2 regions of the Streptomyces sp. NPDC048277 genome follow, and region 1 is predicted to be linked to the other one. Evidence: riboswitches for the same ligand, from Rfam matches in the RefSeq annotation. Region 1 holds a riboswitch; the other holds the start of a gene.
The links. A riboswitch is a leader RNA that binds a small molecule or an ion and turns the genes downstream of it on or off. The one in region 1 is predicted to bind cobalamin.
Positions count from the first base shown of each region.

Region 1 (4,604 bases):
GATGGCGACGGCGAGGTAGTGGTTGGGGTTCATCAGGCCGGCGTCGCGGGTGACGATGCCGTGCCGGTCGGCGTCGGCGTCGTTGCCGGTGGCGACCCGGAACTCGTCCCGCTTCTCGATCAGCGAGGCCATCGCGTACGGCGAGGAGCAGTCCATGCGGATCTTGCCGTCCCAGTCCAGCGTCATGAACCGCCAAGTGGGGTCGGTGTAGGGGTTCACTACGGTGAGGTCGAGCCCATGGCGTTCGGCGATGCGGCCCCAGTACGCGACGGAGGCCCCGCCGAGCGGGTCGGCGCCGATGCGCAGCCCGGACGCGCGGATCGCGTCGAGGTCGAGGACGCTGGGCAGGTCGTCGACGTAGACGCCCATGAAGTCGTACCGGCCGGTGGTGGGCGCGGCCAGCGCACGCTCGTACGGGATGCGCTGTACGTCCTTCAGCCCGCCCGCGATGATCTGGTTGGCGCGGTCCTGGATCCAGGAGGTGGCGTCGGAGGCGGCGGGGCCGCCGCTGGGCGGGTTGTACTTGAAGCCGCCGTCGGCGGGCGGGTTGTGCGAGGGCGTGACGACGACGCCGTCCGCGAGGCCGGTCGTACGGCCGCGGTTGTGGGTGAGGATGGCGTGCGAGACGGCGGGGGTGGGGGTGTAGCCGTCGGCGCTGTCGACGAGGACGGTCACGCCGTTGGCGGCGAAGACCTCCAGCGCCGTGACCTTGGCGGGCTCGGACAGGGCGTGGGTGTCGGCGCCCAGGAAGAGGGGGCCGTCGGTACCCTGGCCGCTCCGGTACTCGCAGATGGCCTGGCTGGTGGCTGCGATGTGGTCCTCGTTGAACGCGGTCGTCAGCGACGATCCGCGGTGTCCCGAGGTGCCGAACGCGACCCGCTGGTTCGGGTCGGCCGGGTCGGGGTGCAGCGCGTAGTAGGCCGTGACCAGCCGGGCCACGTCGACGAGGTCCTCCGGAGCCGCCGGCCGGCCCGCTCGCTCATGCGGCATGAGTCCACTTCCTCCGCAGTCGTTGATCGATCACTCGACGCCCATCTTTCCTTGCCTGCGCCACCGGACGCGAGTGCGGCACCGGCCGCACGCCGAAGACACGGCGGGTTCACGGCTGGTTCACAGCGGGCCGCCGAGGATACGCGGAGCACGCGGCGCGCGGTGGACGGTCGTGCGAACCGCTCACGAACGGGTGCCGCGGACGTTCCGGAAGGCCGCCGACGGGACATACTGAACATCAGTCAACTCCCGCGCCCCCGGGCCCTCACGAGAGGACGCACCGTGGAGAACTCCCTCGCGCCCGCCGCCCAGGACCGCTACGACACCTACCTGGACCATGTGAGGCACTGCCCCGACTGCCGTCCCGTGCGCTGCCGGACGGGCCAGGCCCTGGTGCGGGCCTACCTCGCGACCACCCGGCCGGAGGCGGACGCCCCCGAGCGCTGACCGTGCGGGCGCACGCGAGAAGGCCCCCGGACGGTTCCGAAGGGCCCTCGCGTGTCGTTCAGTGTGCCGCGGACACCGTCCGCGCGGCGGCCGGAGCCTTCGCCGGCCTCGGGTGGAGCACGCGCTCGGCCAACTCGCCGAAGAGCAGCCCGAATCCGCCCCAGAGCGTCAGCTGGATGGCCAGTGCCGAGAGCCGGAACCGCCACAGCAGGGTGGCCGGGAAGTCCTTCGGCACCTCGTTGACGGCGGGCAGGAACTGGTACGCCAGCCCGATCACGACGGCGAACGCGACCACCGCGAGCACGGTCGCCCACCAGGTGCCCAGTCTCGGCCGGAGCCGCTTGCCGAGGATGGTCGCGGCCACCGCCAGCAGCACGCTGAGCAGCATCATCAGGAAGTACAGGGTGGTGCGCTTGCCGATGGTGTCCGGGTCGCCCACCGACGGCGGGTTGGCCGGGTACTTGAGGAACGGCACCACGTACACGGCGAGCAGCGCGCAGCCCGACAGCAGCAGCGCCGTCGCCCGCGGCGAGAAGCGCCCGACACGGCCGAGGGCGAAGCTGAAGGCGAGGGCGGCGATACCGCCGAAGGCGACCCCGTAGACCAGCACGCCGGTGGCCAGGCCCGCGGTGGACTGCAGGGAGCGGGAGACGACCGCCATCTCGTGCTCGTGCGAGTGGGCGTCCTCGAAACTGATCGCCTTGTCGACGTTCGGTTCACCGAGCAGGTAGGCGACGATCAGGGCGAGCGCGCCGGCGGCCAGGCCGGCGAGCATGCCCCGTACCAGGAGGTTCCGTACCGTTGCGGAGTTCATGAGGTGTTCGGCGTCCCTCGCGTCAGTGGCAGGGGAAGCCGAGCAGGTGGCGGGCGTCGTGCACCCATTCGTGGACGTCCGTGCCGTTGAACACGGAGGTGGCGCCCTGCTCGGCGCCGACGAAGTAGAGCAGGACGAGCATCAGGATGCCGAAGAAGACCGCCCAGGGAGCTATCGCGGACAGCGGCAGCTTGGCGGGAACGGCGGGGGTGTTGGCTGTCGGCGGAGCGACGGTCTGCGCCATGGCAGGACCTCCTCTGGGAGTTCGCGTCCCATCTCGGTGGTGCACATGACGACGGCCACGGGTCTGACTCACAAGCGCCCGGGGGCTCTTGCATACAGTGGCGCGACCGTTCCGGATTCCCACCGGCTTCCGTCTCGCCGTCGTCGATATCGGACAGACCGTACCGCGTGTCAGGGGCACGGCCAAGACCGCGTCACCGGGCGTGATCTTCATCTCCTGCCTGCTGGGCGGTCGACGGCCCGCCTCATCCGGGCGGGGCGAGACCCAGTTCGCGCTCGCCGAGCGGGGCGAAGAAGCGGTCGACATCGGCGTCGGTGACCTCGGCGAGGGTGGCCGGGGACCAGCGCGGGTCGCGGTCCTTGTCGACGACCTGGGCGCGGATGCCCTCCACCAGGTCAGGGGTGGCGAGGGTCGCGCAGGAGACGCGGTACTCCTGGTCCAGGACCCGCTCCAGCGAACCGAGTCGCCGGGCGCGGCGCAGTGCCTCCAGGGTGACCTTGAGGGAGGTCGGTGACCTGGTGAGGAGGGTCTCCGCCGCCTGCTTCGCGGCCGGGTCGCCGTGCGCCGACAGCCGCCGGACGATCTCCTCGACCGTGTCGGCCGGGTAGCAGGCGTCGATCCACGCCCGGTGGCCGGCCAGCTCCCCGTCGGGCGCCGACCGCGCATGGCGCGCGAGCGCTTCCGGTACGGGCAGTTCGGCGAGGTCGTCGAGGAACGCCGGGATCGAGGCGGACGGCATGAAGTGGTCGGCGAGTCCGCACAGCAGCGCGTCGGCGGCGCCGATCCCCGCGCCGGTCAGGGCGAGATGGGTGCCCAGTTCGCCGGGGGCCAGGGCGAGCAGACGGGTGCCGCCGACGTCGGGGACGAAGCCGATGCCCGTCTCCGGCATGGCGATCCGTGACCGCTCGGTGGTGATGCGGACGCTGCCGTGCGCGGAGACGCCGACACCGCCGCCCATCACGATGCCGTCCATGATCGCGACGTACGGCTTGGGGTAGCGGGCGATCCTGGCGTTGAGGTGGTACTCGTCGTACCAGAAGGCGGCCGAGGCGGTGCCGTCCCCGTCGCGGGCGTCGTCGTGGACGGCGCGGATGTCGCCGCCCGCGCACAGGCCGCGCTCCCCCGCACCGGTGATGACCACGGTCTCGACGGCCGGATCGTGCTCCCAGGCCGTCAGGGCGTCGGCGATGCACAGCACCATCGCGTGCGAGAGCGCGTTGATGGCCTTCGGCCGGTTGAGGGTGAGGTGTGCGGCCCGGCCGGTCGTGTGCAGCAGGACGTCGCTCATCGGGACGCCTCCGTCAGGTCGCGGGCCACGGTGACACGCATGATCTCGTCGGTTCCTTCCAGGGTCTGATGGGCACATCGGTCACGGACGATCTTCTCGCGGCCGGTCCGCCCGCAGCGCGACGGCCCGCCGGAGGGCGTCCCGGCGGGCCGCCGTCTGATCCCCCGCCTCAGGCCTCCAGTCCGCCGCGCTTCATCAACTGCGCGGCGATCACGTTGCGTTGGATTTCGTTCGTGCCCTCGCCGACGATCATCAGCGGGGCGTCGCGGAAGTAGCGCTCCACGTCGAACTCGGTGGAGTAGCCGTAACCGCCGTGGATGCGGACGGCGTTGAGCGCGATCTGCATGGCGGTCTCGGAGGCGAAGAGCTTGGCCATGCCGGCCTCCATGTCCACCCGGCGCCCCGCGTCGGCCTCGCGGGCGGCGTGGAGGGTGAGCTGGCGGGCGGCGGTGAGCGAAGTCGCCATGTCGGCGAGGTAGTTGCCGATGGACTGGTGCTGCCAGATGGGCTTGCCGAACGACTCACGCTGCTGCGCGTAGGCGAGGGAGTCCTCCAGGGCGGCGCGGCCGACGCCGAGGGCGCGGGCGGCGACCTGGAGTCGGCCGGTCTCCAGGCCCTTCATCATCTGTGCGAAGCCCTTGCCCTCGGCACCGCCGAGGACGGCGTCGGCGGGCGCCCGGTAGTCCTCGAAGACCAGCTCGCAGCTCTCCACGCCCTTGTAGCCCAGCTTGGGCAGGTCGCGGGAGACGGTCAGGCCCGGCCCGTGCTCGACGAGGAGGACGGAGATGCCCCGGTGCGCGGGGTCGGCGTCGGGATCCGTC
Region 1 is NZ_JBEZLQ010000006.1:157,786-162,389, reverse strand. It holds gene pgm (phosphoglucomutase (alpha-D-glucose-1,6-bisphosphate-dependent)) at 1-990, opposite strand, end outside; gene AB0D85_RS15970 (hypothetical protein) at 1,273-1,437, shown strand; gene AB0D85_RS15965 (CbtA family protein) at 1,496-2,251, opposite strand; gene AB0D85_RS15960 (CbtB-domain containing protein) at 2,274-2,495, opposite strand; cobalamin riboswitch at 2,532-2,672, opposite strand; gene AB0D85_RS15955 (enoyl-CoA hydratase/isomerase family protein) at 2,740-3,783, opposite strand; gene AB0D85_RS15950 (acyl-CoA dehydrogenase family protein) at 3,953-4,604, opposite strand, start outside.

Region 2 (4,604 bases), on a different contig from region 1:
CTGCACGACGATCACGTTGGCGTGTTCGCACACGTCGAGGCAGTCCGAGACACGTACGGGGGCGCTCTCGGCCAGACGCGCGACCTGCCTGTCGTGATCGATGCCGGACACTTTCCGGGTTCCGCAGCAGCAGTCCCGGCAGACGACGATGCGACAGGGTGTCGGTGCGGCGGGGGTGTGCTCGGTACGTCGTTCTTCAGGTTGCCGTCGGGGCATCGCTCGGCGCGCTCCTCTTGGGGTTCGGGGGAGATCCGTCCCGGGCGGCCGGGCGCAGGAAACGGATCACGGGGTGGCCGTGGTCGTGGGTGACCTCGGCCCGCACGCCGTAGACCCGCTCGATGAGGGCGGGTGTCAGGACCTCGGCCGGGGTGTCTTCCGCGACGACTCGGCCCTCGCGCAGGACGAGCAGGCGGTCGCAGTACATCGCGGCGAGGTTGAGGTCGTGCAGGGCGATGACGGTGGTGACCGGCAGGCCGGCGATCAGTTCCAGGAGGTCGAGCTGGTGCTGGATGTCGAGGTGGTTGGTGGGTTCGTCGAGGAGGAGTTCGCGGGGTTGCTGGGCGAGGGCGCGGGCGATCTGGGTGCGCTGGCGTTCGCCGCCGGAGAGGGTGTGCCAGGACTGGCCGGCCCGGTCGGTCAGTCCGGTGCGCCGCAGGGCCTCGGTGACGGCTGCCGCGTCGGCCGTCGTCGGGGGTGTCCAGGCGCGGCGGTGCGGGACGCGGCCGAGGGCGACGACGTCTCGGACGGTCAGTTCGGTCTGGGTGTCGGTGTGCTGGGCCACGGTGGCGATACGGCGGGCGGTGGCACGGCGGCCGACCTCGGTGAGCGGGCGGCCGTCCAGGGTGACGACTCCGGCGGTGGGGGCGAGGACCCCGGCCAGCAGCCTCAACAGGGTCGATTTTCCAGAGCCGTTGGGGCCGAGGATGCCGACGGTGTCGCCGGGGCGCAGGGTGAGGGTGACGCAGTCGACGACGACCTTGTCTCCCAAGCGCCGTACGACACCGTCCGCGTGGAGGCTGGTCATGCCCTGCTCCGTCCGCGGTAGAGCACGGCCACGAACGCCGGCACGCCGATCAGGGACGTCACCACGCCCACCGGGACCTCCTGGGGGTCGAGGACGGTTCGGGCCAGGGTGTCCACCCACACCAGGAAGACCGCCCCGGTCAGGGCCGTGACCGGCAGGAGGCGAGCGTGGCCGGCGCCGGTCAGGGCGCGGGTGACGTGCGGGAGGACCAGACCGACGAAGCCGATCGCGCCCGCGCAGCTGACCAGCGCGGCGGTGAGCAGCGCGGTCGCCGAGAGCAGGACCAGGCGGGTACGGGCGACATGGACACCGAGTCCGGCGGCGGCCTCGTCGCCGAAGGCGAAGGCGTCCAGAGTACGGGCGTACCCGAGGCACACCGTGAGGACCACGGCGAGCACGACGGCGCACAGCAGCACCTGCCCCCAGTCCGCGCCGGTCAGCGAGCCGAGCAGCCAGAACAGGACGCCCCGGGTGGTCTCGGCGTCGGCGGAGGTCAGCACGATGAAGGAGGTCAGCGCGGAGAACAGCTGCATGGCGGCCACGCCGGACAGCACCACCCGGTCGGTGCTGCCGCCGAGGGTGTGGCTGAGCAGCAGCACCAGGGCGAAGGAGAGCAGCGCGCCGAGGAAGGCGCCCGCCGACAGCGACACGACGCCTCCGCCCACGCCGAGTACGACGACGGCGACCGCTCCCGTGGACGCGCCGGAGGAGACCCCGAGCACGAACGGGTCGGCGAGCGGATTGCGCAGCAGCGACTGCATGACCGCGCCGCACACGGCGAGTCCGGCCCCGCACACGGCGGCGAGCAGGGTGCGCGGCATCCGCAGGTTCCACACGATGCCGTCCCGCAGCGGCGCCAACGTGCTCTCGCCGAGCCCGAGATGGGCCGCGACGGACGCCCAGACGTCACCGGTGGAGATGTCGGCGGGGCCGATCGTCACCGCCACGGCGATCGACACGAGCAGCGCGAGCAGGCCCCCGCCCGCCGACAGCAGGGCACGGACGCTCACTTGGCGAGCCCGAAGTCACGCAGACCGGCTGCGACCTTCTCGATCCCTTCGACCGTGCGGATGGACGGGTTCATGGCCTGCCCGCTCAGCAGGACGTACCGCTTCTTCTTCACTGCGGTCAGATTGCGGGTGGCGGGGTTGGTCTCCAGGTAGTGGATCTTCGCCTTCGCGGTCTCCGCGGTCTGCTGCTTGCGGGTCAGGTCGCCGATGACGATGACATCGGGGTCGCGGTCGGCGACGGTCTCCCAGCTGATCTGGGGCCACTCGTCGTGGGTGTCGGCGAACGCGTTCTTCGCGCCGACGGCACGGGTGATGGCGCCGGGCGCGCCGCAGCAACCGGCCAGGTAGGGCGACTGGGAGTTGGCGAACCAGTACATGAGGGACACGTCCGAGGCGTGCAGTCCGGCGGTGGCCGTGCTCACCCGCTTCTCCAGTGAAGCCACGAGCGTCTCGCCCCGCTTCTCGACGTCGAAGGCGCGGGCCAGATCGCGTATCTCGCCGTACACGGCGTCGAGGGTGAGGGGTGTGGAGCGCGATCCGTCGCCGCCGCTGTCGTTGTCCTTGCCCTCGGAGCAGTCGGACGGCGAGACGTACGTGGGCACGCCCAGCTTCTCGAACTGCTCGCGGGTGGCGACCCCGCCCGTGCCGAGGGTGGAGACGAACGAGGCGGTGACGAAGTCGGGTTCGGCGTCCAGGACCTTCTCGAAGGAGGGGTTGTTGTCGGCGAGGCGCGGCACGGACGCGTTGGCCTTCTCCAGGCCCTTCATCACCGGGTCGGTCCAGGTGGCCGTACCGGCCATGCGGTCGGCCAGGCCGAGGGAGAGCAGGATCTCGGTGGTGCCCTGGTTGAGGGAGACGGCCCGCTTCGGGGCCGACTTCAGGGTGACCTTGTCACCGCAGTTGTCGAGGGTGACCGGGTATCCGGCGGCAGCGGTCCGCCCTGTCTTCGCGTCGTTGTCGCCGCCGGAGGAGCCGCAGGCGGTGAGCAGCAGGGCGGAGGTGAGGAGAAGCGCCGGGGTGCGCAGAACGGCGGGGGTGCGGAGCACGGGCATGCCTTTGGGGTCGGGGCTCGTACGCGGAGCCTGGCCTACGGTCGTCCCTCCGCGCCGGGGCGCGAAGGTGCCAGCAGGTCTTCGGACTCGGGTTCGTCCGGCCGGGGCGCCTTCCCGGTCTCCCAGTGGCATGCGTACCCCGCCCGTCCCCCTCACCGCTGCGCGTCAGCTCCGGATTCGCACCGGATTCCCTGACCACGGATGTGGCACGACTGGCTCTGAGAGGTTATCAAGATCGGCCCGTGATCGGATCGTGGAGGGCCGGTCGGGGGCTGCAGGATGGGGCCGTGCCGAAGAACCCGCCCGAGTCCATGCAGTACCACCTGCGCCGGCAACTCAACGCCCACGCGACCGAGCACTGGCCGCAACTCACCCGGGTCCACGTCCGATTCCGAGCCGGATTCGCCTATGTGGACGGCGAGTTGAGGGACGGCGAGCGGCTGCCGCTGTGCCGCCTGCGCTTCACCGGCGTCCTGCACACCTGGGGCTTCGCCCGCTACGACGCGGGCAGCGACGGCTACCGGGACGACATCCTCTCCAGCGGTCTGCCGGCCGGCTCGGCGGAAGAGGCCCTGGACTGCGCGGGCGGCCTGTACCTCGCACCTCACCCGCCGGGCGGCCCCGGGCCGACGCGCGTGCCGACGGGACTCGTGCTCCTCGTGGGCCCACCGGCCTCCGGCAAGACCAGCTTCGTACGGGCACTGATCGCGCATGGCCGGATCGACGAGGGCGCCGTGGTCTCCAGCGACGAGATCCGCGCGGAACTCCTCGGTACCTCACCCGGCGACGTGGCCCCCGACGCGGCGGACGCGCGAATCTTCGAGGAACGCGACCGCAGGATCGCCGCCCGGCTCGCCGCAGGACACACAGCGGTCGCCGAGTCCACGAACGTCACCCCACAGGCACGCACCCGGCTCATCGCCATCGCCAGGCGCTTCCACGCCCCGGTGACCATGCTGCGATTCACCCCGGACCTCGGCACTCTTCTCCGACAGCACGCGGAGCGCGGCCGCACCGACGTCACCGCCGCGGACGTCCGCGCCTACGCCGCGGTCATGGCCCGTCACGCCGGGGCCGACCAACTGCGCGCCGAGGGCGCGGACGCCGTCCACGACGTCCCCGGGCGCCTTCAAGGAGCCACGCCCACGGAGGCCGCGGCGCACTTCTCATTCGCCTGACGAGGCGACACATCCAGGCTCACCCTCCCGCGGGTTCAGATACATGAATATTGAACACGTGCATGTACATTCCGTCGGGTGGCATGCAAGACTCCTCCAACCCCCGTGCACCACAGTCCAGTTGGAGAGGCAGGCAGTCATGTCCATCTCCCGGCGGGCCGTGCTGGCCACCGTGGGCGGCGCCGCAGCCGCCTGCGCCTCCGCGCCTCCGTCCGCGCACGCCCAGACAGGGACCGGCCAGGTGCCGGCCGTCACCCTGCACGCCCTCACCGCCGCGGCCGACTACGCCGCGGACAAGGTCCGCGCCGTCGCACCCGGCGTGGACGGGTTCCCCCTCGCC
Region 2 is NZ_JBEZLQ010000050.1:10,344-14,947, reverse strand. It holds gene AB0D85_RS50260 ((2Fe-2S) ferredoxin domain-containing protein) at 1-216, opposite strand, end outside; gene AB0D85_RS50255 (ABC transporter ATP-binding protein) at 197-1,024, opposite strand; gene AB0D85_RS50250 (iron chelate uptake ABC transporter family permease subunit) at 1,021-2,034, opposite strand; gene AB0D85_RS50245 (ABC transporter substrate-binding protein) at 2,031-3,086, opposite strand; cobalamin riboswitch at 3,141-3,318, opposite strand; gene AB0D85_RS50240 (ATP-binding protein) at 3,374-4,264, shown strand; gene AB0D85_RS50235 (glucuronyl hydrolase) at 4,404-4,604, shown strand, end outside.
Region 2: linked by a shared signal. The riboswitch ahead of AB0D85_RS50245 (ABC transporter substrate-binding protein) and the one ahead of AB0D85_RS15960 (CbtB-domain containing protein) in region 1 are both predicted to bind cobalamin.